2 regions of the Streptomyces sp. SAI-135 genome follow, and region 1 is predicted to be linked to the other one. Evidence: riboswitches for the same ligand, from Rfam matches in the RefSeq annotation. Region 1 holds a riboswitch; the other holds the start of a gene.
What was found. A riboswitch is a leader RNA that binds a small molecule or an ion and turns the genes downstream of it on or off. The one in region 1 is predicted to bind glycine.

Region 1 (4,406 bases):
GAAGTTCAGCCGCATCCCGTGGGTCAGGTGACCGCCGTGCGCCAGGTCCAGGCCCAGGATGGTGTCGCCGGGCTGGGCCAGCGCGAACAGCGCGGCCTGGTTCGCGGAGGCGCCGGAGTGGGGCTGCACGTTGGCGTACTCGGCGCCGAACAGCTCCTTGAGCCGGTCGATCGCGATCTGCTCGGCCACGTCGACGTGCTCGCAGCCGCCGTAGTAGCGGCGTCCCGGGTAGCCCTCGGCGTACTTGTTGGTCAGGACCGAGCCCTGTGCCTCCATGACCGCGAGCGGAGCGAAGTTCTCCGAGGCGATCATCTCGAGGGTGGACTGCTGCCTGACCAGCTCGGCGTCGACCGCGGCGGCGATCTCCGGGTCGAGCTCGTGCAGGGGCGTGTTCAGTGCGGACATCAGGTGCGGACTCCTCAGCCGGCGGAAAAGGCGGTGTACTCGTCGGCGGAGAGCAGGTCGGCCGGCTCCTCCGCGACGCGTACCTTGAACAGCCAGCCGCCCTCGAAGGGGGCGGAGTTCACCAGCGACGGGTCGTTGACGACGTCCTCGTTGACCTCGGTGACCTCACCGGAGACGGGGGAGTACAGGTCGGAGACCGACTTGGTCGACTCCAGCTCGCCGCAGGTCTCGCCCGCGGTCACGGTGTCACCGACCTCGGGGAGCTGGACGAAGACGACATCGCCGAGCGCGTTGGCCGCGTGCTCCGTGATGCCGACCGTCGAGACGCCGTCCTCGGCGCCCGACAGCCACTCGTGCTCCTTGCTGTAACGCAGCTGCTGGGGGTTGCTCATGGCCTGAATTCTCCTGTACGCGGGGGAGTGCTGGTGAAGGGGGGACTGCTGAAGGCGTGCGTGAGCAGCGACATCGTGCTCAGCATCACCTGTGGCGGCTACTTCTGGCGCTTGTAGAACGGCAGTGCCACGACCTCGTACGGCTCGTGGCTGCCCCGGATGTCCACACCGACACCCGTCGTGCCCGGCGCGGCGTACATGGGCTCGATGTAGGCCATCGCGATCGGCTTGCCCAGCGTGGGCGAGGGCGCCCCGGAGGTGACCTCGCCGATCACCTTGCCCTCGGCGACGACCGCGTACCCGGCGCGGGGGACCCGGCGGCCCTCGGCGATCAGGCCGACCAGGACGCGCGGCCCCTCGTGGTTGCTGTGCTCGGCGGCCTCGCGCAGGGCCGCGCGGCCCACGAAGTCGCCCTTGTCGAACTTCACGACCCGGCCGAGGCCCGCGTCGTAGGGGGTCAGCTCCGTGGTGAGCTCGTGCCCGTACAGCGGCATGCCCGCCTCCAGGCGCAGCGTGTCCCGGCAGGACAGCCCGCAGGGGACCAGGCCGACGCCCTCGCCCGCCTTGGTCAGCGCCTGCCACAGCTCGACGGCGTGCTCCGGCTTCACGAACAGCTCGAAGCCGTCCTCGCCGGTGTAGCCGGTGCGCGCGATGAGGGCGGGGACGCCCGCGACCGTGCCGGGGAGACCGGCGTAGTACTTGAGGCCGTCGAGGTCGGCGTCGGTCAGCGACTTCAGGATGCCCGAGGACTCGGGCCCCTGGACGGCGAGCAGGGCGTACGCGTCCCGGTCGTCGCGCACCTCGGCGTCGAAACCGGCGGAACGCTCCACGAGGGCGTCGAGCACGACCTGGGCGTTGCTCGCGTTCGCCACGACCAGGTACTCGGTCTCGGCGAGCCGGTAGACGATCAGGTCGTCCAGGATGCCGCCGTCCTCGCGGCAGATCATGGTGTAGCGGGCCCGGCCGACGGCGACCGAGGCGATGTTGCCGACCAGGGCGTAGTCCAGGAGCTGGGCCGCCTGCGGTCCGGTCACGGCGATCTCGCCCATGTGGGAGAGGTCGAAGAGCCCGGCCTTCGTGCGCACCGCGTTGTGCTCGTCGCGCTCGGAGCCGTAGCGCAGGGGCATGTCCCAGCCGGCGAAGTCGGTCATCGTGGCACCGAGGGCGCGATGCAGGGCATCGAGCGCGGTGAGACGGAGTTCAGAACTGCTCATCGGGCGGTCGTCTCCAAGGATCCCAGGACATGGGTGTGACGGGCGAGGTATTCCTCCCCATCTGTCATCGGAACCTGAGAGGTTCGCCATGAAGGACATGGCTTGCACCTTGGGTGGGGCCGCCGTCGAGTCGGCGGCCCGCTTTTCAGATGTGCCTCGCCCGCGCGGTAACGGGGCCTGAGAGATTCAAGGGAGGGACTTGCTCCTTCGGCGCCCGGGTACACGTACCCGGGACTCTCCCGCGCGGATTCAAGCGGCCGGTATGCAGTTGGCGCGGACATCATTGCACGCCGCGGATGCCGACGGCAGGGCCGCATCGGACCCCTCTCTCTGTAACCGGCTTGTGGCGGTACGAGTACAGAAACGCGAGAGATCATCCATTACCTTCTCTTTACGCTCGGTGGGGAGGGGAACCCCGACCCCGGAGGAGGACGATGACGGTGGACAGGACCACGGCGTACGCGACGACCTCGGGGCTCGCCCTGCCCGAGCAGCCCGCGGCCCCGGCCGTCGAGGCGCTGGGCGCCCGCCCGGTCGTCCGTGACCTGCGCGAGCGCGCGGGCCACAGCCCGCACGCCCTGCTGTTCGGCCCGGCGGACCTCGTCGTGATCACCGGCCTGCCCGGCAGCGGCAAGTCCACGCTGATGAAGCGCGCCGTCAACGGCATCCGGGTCGACTCCCAGGACACCCGCGACCGCTTCGACGGCCGGCTGTCCCGCTTACTGCCGTACGCCCTCTACCGCCCCCTGGTCCGGCTCGCGCACTACGCGGCTCTGCGCCGCGCCCTGCGCTCCGGCGAAGGAGTCGTGGTGCACGACTGCGGGACGCAGGCCTGGGTGCGGGGCTGGCTGGCCCGCGAGGCCCGGCGCCGGGGCGGCACCCTGCACCTGCTGCTGCTCGACGTCCCGGCGGACACCGCGCTGCGGGGCCAGCGCGAGCGGGGCCGGGGGGTCTCGCGGTACGCCTTCCTGCGGCACCGGGGAGCGGCCTCCCGGCTGATCCGCTCCGTGGAGCGCGGCGACCTGCCCCCGGGCTGCGGTTCGGCGGTGCTGATCGACCGGCAGGCGGCGGACGTGCTGCGGCGGATCGGCTTCACGGCCTGAGACGGGCGGGTTCGCCGGGCCGGGTCACCGCCGCGCGGCACCCGCTAGCCTTTCAGCCACATCAACAGTGGTTCACAGCAGGCGGTCAGACAGATGGACTTCCCGGCGGATCTTCCCGCGGACTTTCCAGGGCAGGCGCACCCGCACCCCCACCCGCACGGCGGATGGCCCGGCAACGAGCTGGAGGAGGTGCTCTCGGCCTCCCTCGGCATGCCCTCGGCGGGCGGCCGGATCATCGAGGTGCTCGGCCGCAGCTTCGTCTGGATCCCCCTGCCGAACGGCGGCGGCCCGCACAGCGGCCCCCTCGACCTGCCCACCCTGGAGATCGAGGGCCAGGCCTTCGTCCCGGTCTTCAGCTCCGAGGAGCAGTTCCGCCAGGTCGTCGGCAGCCATCTGTCGTACACCATCGCCCCGGCGGTCGAGTTCGCGCGCGGGCTGCCCCCGCACGTGGGCATCGCGGTGAACCCCGACGGCGTGGTCGGCGTCCCCCTCCCGCCCGCCGCCGTCGCCGACCTGTGCCGGGTGGGCCGCACCCCGCTGGACGGGCCCAACACCGGTGGCCGGGTCAAGCTCTACGAGCCGGACTGGCAGGACGACCCGGTCGACTTCCTGGCAGCCGCGTCCGCCGAGTTCGCGGCCACCGGAGTGGTCCTCACGGCCCGCCGGTGCCTCGCCGCCATCGAGACCGCCGACCCGGTCATGTTCGTGGGTGTCGAACTCTCCCAGTGGGAGGGCGACCTGCGCACCCTGCCCATGGACGCCCTCGGCCGGGCCCTGGGCCGCACCCCGGTGGCGTGGCCGGTCAACCTCGTCCTGCTGGACGTGGCGGACGACCCGGTGGGCCACTGGATGCGGGGCCAGGTACGCCCCTTCTACACCCAGGGGACGTAATGCAGGGGCGCGGGGAACTGCGCGAGCAACCCCCACGACCCGCAGCCGCGATCCGACACCAGGACCCGAGCTCCTGGGCGCTTAAGCTGTGTCCATATCCGGGGCAACAAACAGGGAAGGGGCGGTCCAGGTGAGCGCCAGCGGCACGGGCACCGCGACCGGCACGGTCGAGCACATGCTGCGCCAGGTGACCCCCGGGCGCTACGACGCGTACGAGGCACTGCTGCGCGCCCTCGCGACCCCGAACAACGGTCAGATCTGGATGCTCCTGTGGCACGGCCAGGCGGGCTCCCCGGACGCCCAGTACGGGAACATGGAGGTCGACGGCTACGGCTACGCCCCCTGCGTCACCTCGGCCCAGGAACTGAGCGCCAGCGGCTGGAACCGTTCGTACGAGGTGG
Region 2 (4,406 bases), 4.6 Mb from region 1:
GGCGAGGCGGCTCGCGCCGAACGCCGCGTATCTGGTGCCGCGCTTCGGGTTCTACAAGGCGATCAGCGAGCAGGTGATGGGGCTGCTGCGGGAGTTGTCGCCGCTGGTGGAGCCACTGAGCCTGGACGAGGCGTTCGTGGATCTGGAGGCCGGGGGAGCCGCCTGGGACGAGGCGTCGGCGCGGCTGGTCGGGGCGAGACTGCGGGCCGACATACGGGCCGTCACGGGACTCACGGGGTCGGTGGGGCTGGCCGCGTCGAAGATGCTCGCGAAGATCGCCTCCGAGCAGGCCAAGCCGGACGGCTTGGTGGTGATCGAGCCGGGCACCGAGCGGGCCATGCTCGGGCCGATGTCGGTGCGGACCCTGCCCGGGGTGGGGCCGGCGACGGGGGACCATCTGCGGCGGGCGGGGATCCACACGGTCGACGAGATCGTCGAGGCGGGGGAGGACGAGCTCGTACGGCTGCTCGGGAAGGCGCACGGGCACGGGCTCTACGCGATGGCGCTGGCGCGGGACGAGCGGGCCGTGGTGGCGGAGCGGGAGGCCAAGTCGGTGTCGGTGGAGGACACCTACGACGTCGACATCCATGACCGGGTGCGGGTGGGGTTCGAGGTGCAGCGGTTGGCGGACCGGTGTGTGCGGAGGTTGCGGGAGGCCGGCCTGTCGGGGCGGACCATCGTGCTGAAGGTGCGGCGGTACGACTTCTCGACGTTGACGCGGTCCGAGACCCTGCGGGGACCCACGGATGATCCCGCGGTGGTGCGGGAGGCTGCCCTGCGGCTGCTGGAGGGCGTCGACTCGACGGGGGGTGTGCGGTTGCTGGGGGTCGGGGTCTCCGGGCTCGCCGACTTCACCCAGGAGGATCTGTTCGCCCAGGCCGCGGGCCAGGGAGCGGAGCACCCCGTCGAGGAGGTGGCGGACGAGGTTCCGGTCGAGGAGCGGGACGTGGTGGTCGAGCGCCGGTGGGTCGCCGGACATGACGTGCGGCACGCCGAGTACGGGCACGGGTGGGTGCAGGGGAGCGGGCTGGGGCGGGTGACCGTGCGGTTCGAGACGCCGGATTCGGAGCCGGGGCGGGTGCGGACGTTTCTTGTCGACGATCCCGCGCTGGAGACGGCTGAGCCGTTGCCGTTGGTTGCGGTGGTGGGGGGTCGTCGGGGGGGTTCTTGAGGGGTTGGTCGTGGGGCGCTGGGTGCTCTGTGGGGCTGGGGTGGTTGGTCGTGGGCGCTGCGTGTGGATGCCTGGGCTGGGGAGCCAGCCGGCGTGGGGGCTGGGCCGCGGGGTGTGAGCGCGTGTGGTGTCGGCTGCGGTTCGGTTGCCGACCTCGGCCGGTCGCGGGACCCGGTGGGGGTGTGAGCCCCGTTGGGGTTCGGTCGACGGTCTTAGGGGAGCGTGGGGTTCTGGTGAGGCTGCAGGGCGCTTGGCCGGGGCGGCTCGGTGTCGCGAGAGGAGCCTGGGACAGGGCGGGCTGTGCGGCCCTGCGGCGGGGCTGCGCTGTGTCTGGAGCGAGCGCTGCCGGTCTGGAGCGGGGTGGAGCGTACGGGGGTGGCTTCGGTGGGGCTGGTTTGGTCGACCGGTGGTCAGGGCGCGGTCGGGGCCGGGCTGCTTAGGGCAGGAGGGCGGGTGGACCGTCGGGTGGGGCCGGAGCCGGGGGGCATCGCGGCCTTTCTCGGCAGCACAGTCAGAGGCTGCTACGGGTGCCTGCGGCGGGCGTGCGGGCCGTCTGGCTGAGCTCTTGAAGCTCTTGAGCCCGGCCGTGGGCGATGAGGGCGCGCGGTGGTGGCTCGGTTGCCGGCGTGGGGGTCAGGTCTCCACGTCCCCCATGCCTGCCAGCTTGCCGAAGTCGTGGTCCGGGAAGGCGGGGGGTGCGGCCACGTCCAGGCCGTAGTGGTGGTAGAGCTGGAGTTCCTGGTCGGGGGAGAGGTGGCGGCCCACGCCGAAGTCGGGGGCCTCCTTGATGAGCGTGCGGTCGAAGGGGACGTGCAGGGTGCCGTCGACCAGTTCGCTGGGCTCCAGGGGGACGAAGGCGTCCCGGGAGAAGAGGCCGGTGCGTATGGCGGCCCACTCCGGCACGCCTGTCGCGTCGTCGAGGTAGACCTCGTCGACGGTGCCGATCTTGGTGCCGTTGCGGTCGAACGCCTTGCGGCCGATCAGGTTGCGCGGATCGATGTCGGTCTGCACGTGCCCTCCACTTGGTCGCAACTCATCCGAAGCGGTCGTAAGCACTACGAAAGAGCACATCGGGGCGTGCGGCCACTCGAAGACTCGTGCGGGGACCTCGCTGGTAGGCTTGCAAACGGCTGCTGACCCCGTGCGGGAGAGTCCTCCAGACACCATCGGAGGCGCCGAAGGAGCAAATCCTCCCCGGAATCTCTCAGGCTCACGTACCGCACGGACGAGGTCACTCTGGAAAGCAGGGCGGGTGTCGACGGCTTCCGCTCTCACCGACGGTGAAAGCCGGCGGCCTTCGGGCGGCCGGTGAAGCTCTCAGGTTGAGATGACAGAGGGGGAGGCCGTCGGGGTACCCGCGCCGGGGTACCCCTCGAAGGTCGCGTCAGACCAGGAGGCCTCCGCAATGACCGCCCACCGCATTCCGCTCGCAGAGCTCGAGCAGGGGATCCCGTTCGAGCAGCGTCACATCGGTCCGGATCATGAAGCCCGCGCCAAGATGCTCGCCCAGGTCGGGTACGGCTCGCTCGACGAGCTGACCGCCGCCGCGGTGCCTGATGTGATCAAGAACGCCGATGCGCTGGACCTGCCCGGTGCGCGCACCGAGGCCGAGGTGCTGGCCGAGCTGCGGTCGCTGGCCGACTGCAACCAGGTGCTCGACTCCATGATCGGGCTCGGGTACTACGGCACCTTCACCCCGCCCGTCATCCTGCGCAACGTCATGGAGAACCCGGCCTGGTACACGGCCTACACGCCGTACCAGCCGGAGATCTCGCAGGGACGGCTGGAGGCCCTGCTCAACTTCCAGACCATGGTCGCGGACCTCACCGGGCTGCCGACCTCGGGTGCCTCGCTGCTCGACGAGGGGACCGCGGCGGCCGAGGCCATGGCGCTGTCCCGCCGGATGGGGAAGAACAAGAAGGGGCTCTTCCTCGTCGACGCCGACGTGCTGCCGCAGACGATCGCCGTGATCGAGACCCGTGCCGAGCCGACCGGCCTGGAGGTCGTGGTCGCCGACCTCAGCGACGGGATCCCGGCCGAGGTCGTCGGGCGTGAGATCAACGGCGTGCTCGTCCAGTACCCCGGCGCCTCCGGTGTCGTACGGGACATCAAGCCGCTGATCGACCAGGCTCACGAGCTCGGCGCGCTCGTGACCGTCGCCGCCGATCTGCTCGCGCTGACCCTGCTGAGGTCGCCGGGTGAGCTCGGGGCGGACATCGCGGTCGGGACCACGCAGCGGTTCGGTGTGCCGATGGGATTCGGCGGGCCGCACGCCGGATACATGGCCGTCCAGGAGAAGTTCGCCAGGAGCCTGCCCGGGCGGCTCGTGGGTGTGTCCGTGGACGCCGACGGCAACAAGGCCTACCGGCTCGCGCTGCAGACGCGTGAGCAGCACATCCGCCGGGAGAAGGCGACCAGCAACATCTGCACCGCGCAGGTGCTGCTCGCGGTCATGGCCGGGATGTACGCCGTCTACCACGGCCCCGACGGGCTGAAGGGCATCGCGCGGCGGACGCACCGGTACGCGAACATCCTCGCGGCGGGGCTGACGGCCGGCGGGGTCGAGGTCGTGCACGGGAACTACTTCGACACGCTGACCGTGCGGGTGCCGGGGAAGGCCGCCGAGGTCGTCGCCGCGGCGCGGCGGAACGGTGTCAACCTGCACCTGGTCGACGCCGACCGGGTGTCCTTCGCCTGCGACGAGACCACCGCGCGGGCCCAGGTGGCCGCCGTGTGGGAGGCCTTCGGGGTCGAGGCCGACATCGAGGCGCTGGACGCGGCCACCGAGGAGGCGCTGCCCGACGCGCTGCTGCGCGGCGACGACTTCCTCACCCACCCCGTCTTCCACCAGCACCGCTCCGAGACCGCGATGCTGCGCTACCTGCGCCGGCTCGCCGACCGCGACTACGCGCTCGACCGCGGCATGATCCCGCTGGGCTCCTGCACCATGAAGCTCAACGCGACCACCGAGATGGAGCCGGTCACCTGGCCCGAGTTCGGGCAGCTGCACCCCTTCGCTCCCGCCGAGCAGGCGCAGGGCTATCTGACGCTGATCCGGGAGCTGGAGGAGCGGCTCGCCGAGGTCACCGGGTACGACAAGGTGTCCCTGCAGCCCAACGCCGGTTCGCAGGGTGAGCTGGCCGGCCTGCTCGCCGTCCGTGGGTACCACCGGGCGAACGGGGACGAGCAGCGGACCGTGTGCCTGATCCCGTCGTCCGCGCACGGGACCAACGCG

Region 2: it holds a riboswitch for glycine, as region 1 does, so the genes downstream of both, gcvP (aminomethyl-transferring glycine dehydrogenase) here and gcvT (glycine cleavage system aminomethyltransferase GcvT) in region 1, are expected to answer to the same signal.

The regions. Positions count from the first base shown of each region.
Region 1 covers NZ_JARXYP010000002.1:6,331,493-6,335,898, forward strand. Annotated here, with positions in the region: gene glyA (serine hydroxymethyltransferase) at 1-405, opposite strand, end outside; gene gcvH (glycine cleavage system protein GcvH) at 420-797, opposite strand; gene gcvT (glycine cleavage system aminomethyltransferase GcvT) at 896-2,011, opposite strand; glycine riboswitch at 2,167-2,263, opposite strand; gene M2163_RS33310 (AAA family ATPase) at 2,446-3,114, shown strand; gene M2163_RS33315 (enhanced serine sensitivity protein SseB) at 3,208-4,005, shown strand; gene M2163_RS33320 (enhanced serine sensitivity protein SseB C-terminal domain-containing protein) at 4,136-4,406, shown strand, end outside.
Region 2 covers NZ_JARXYP010000002.1:1,705,192-1,709,597, reverse strand. Annotated here, with positions in the region: gene M2163_RS12150 (DNA polymerase IV) at 1-1,171, shown strand, start outside; gene M2163_RS12145 (PRC-barrel domain-containing protein) at 1,805-2,182, opposite strand; glycine riboswitch at 2,306-2,401, shown strand; gene gcvP (aminomethyl-transferring glycine dehydrogenase) at 2,577-4,406, shown strand, end outside.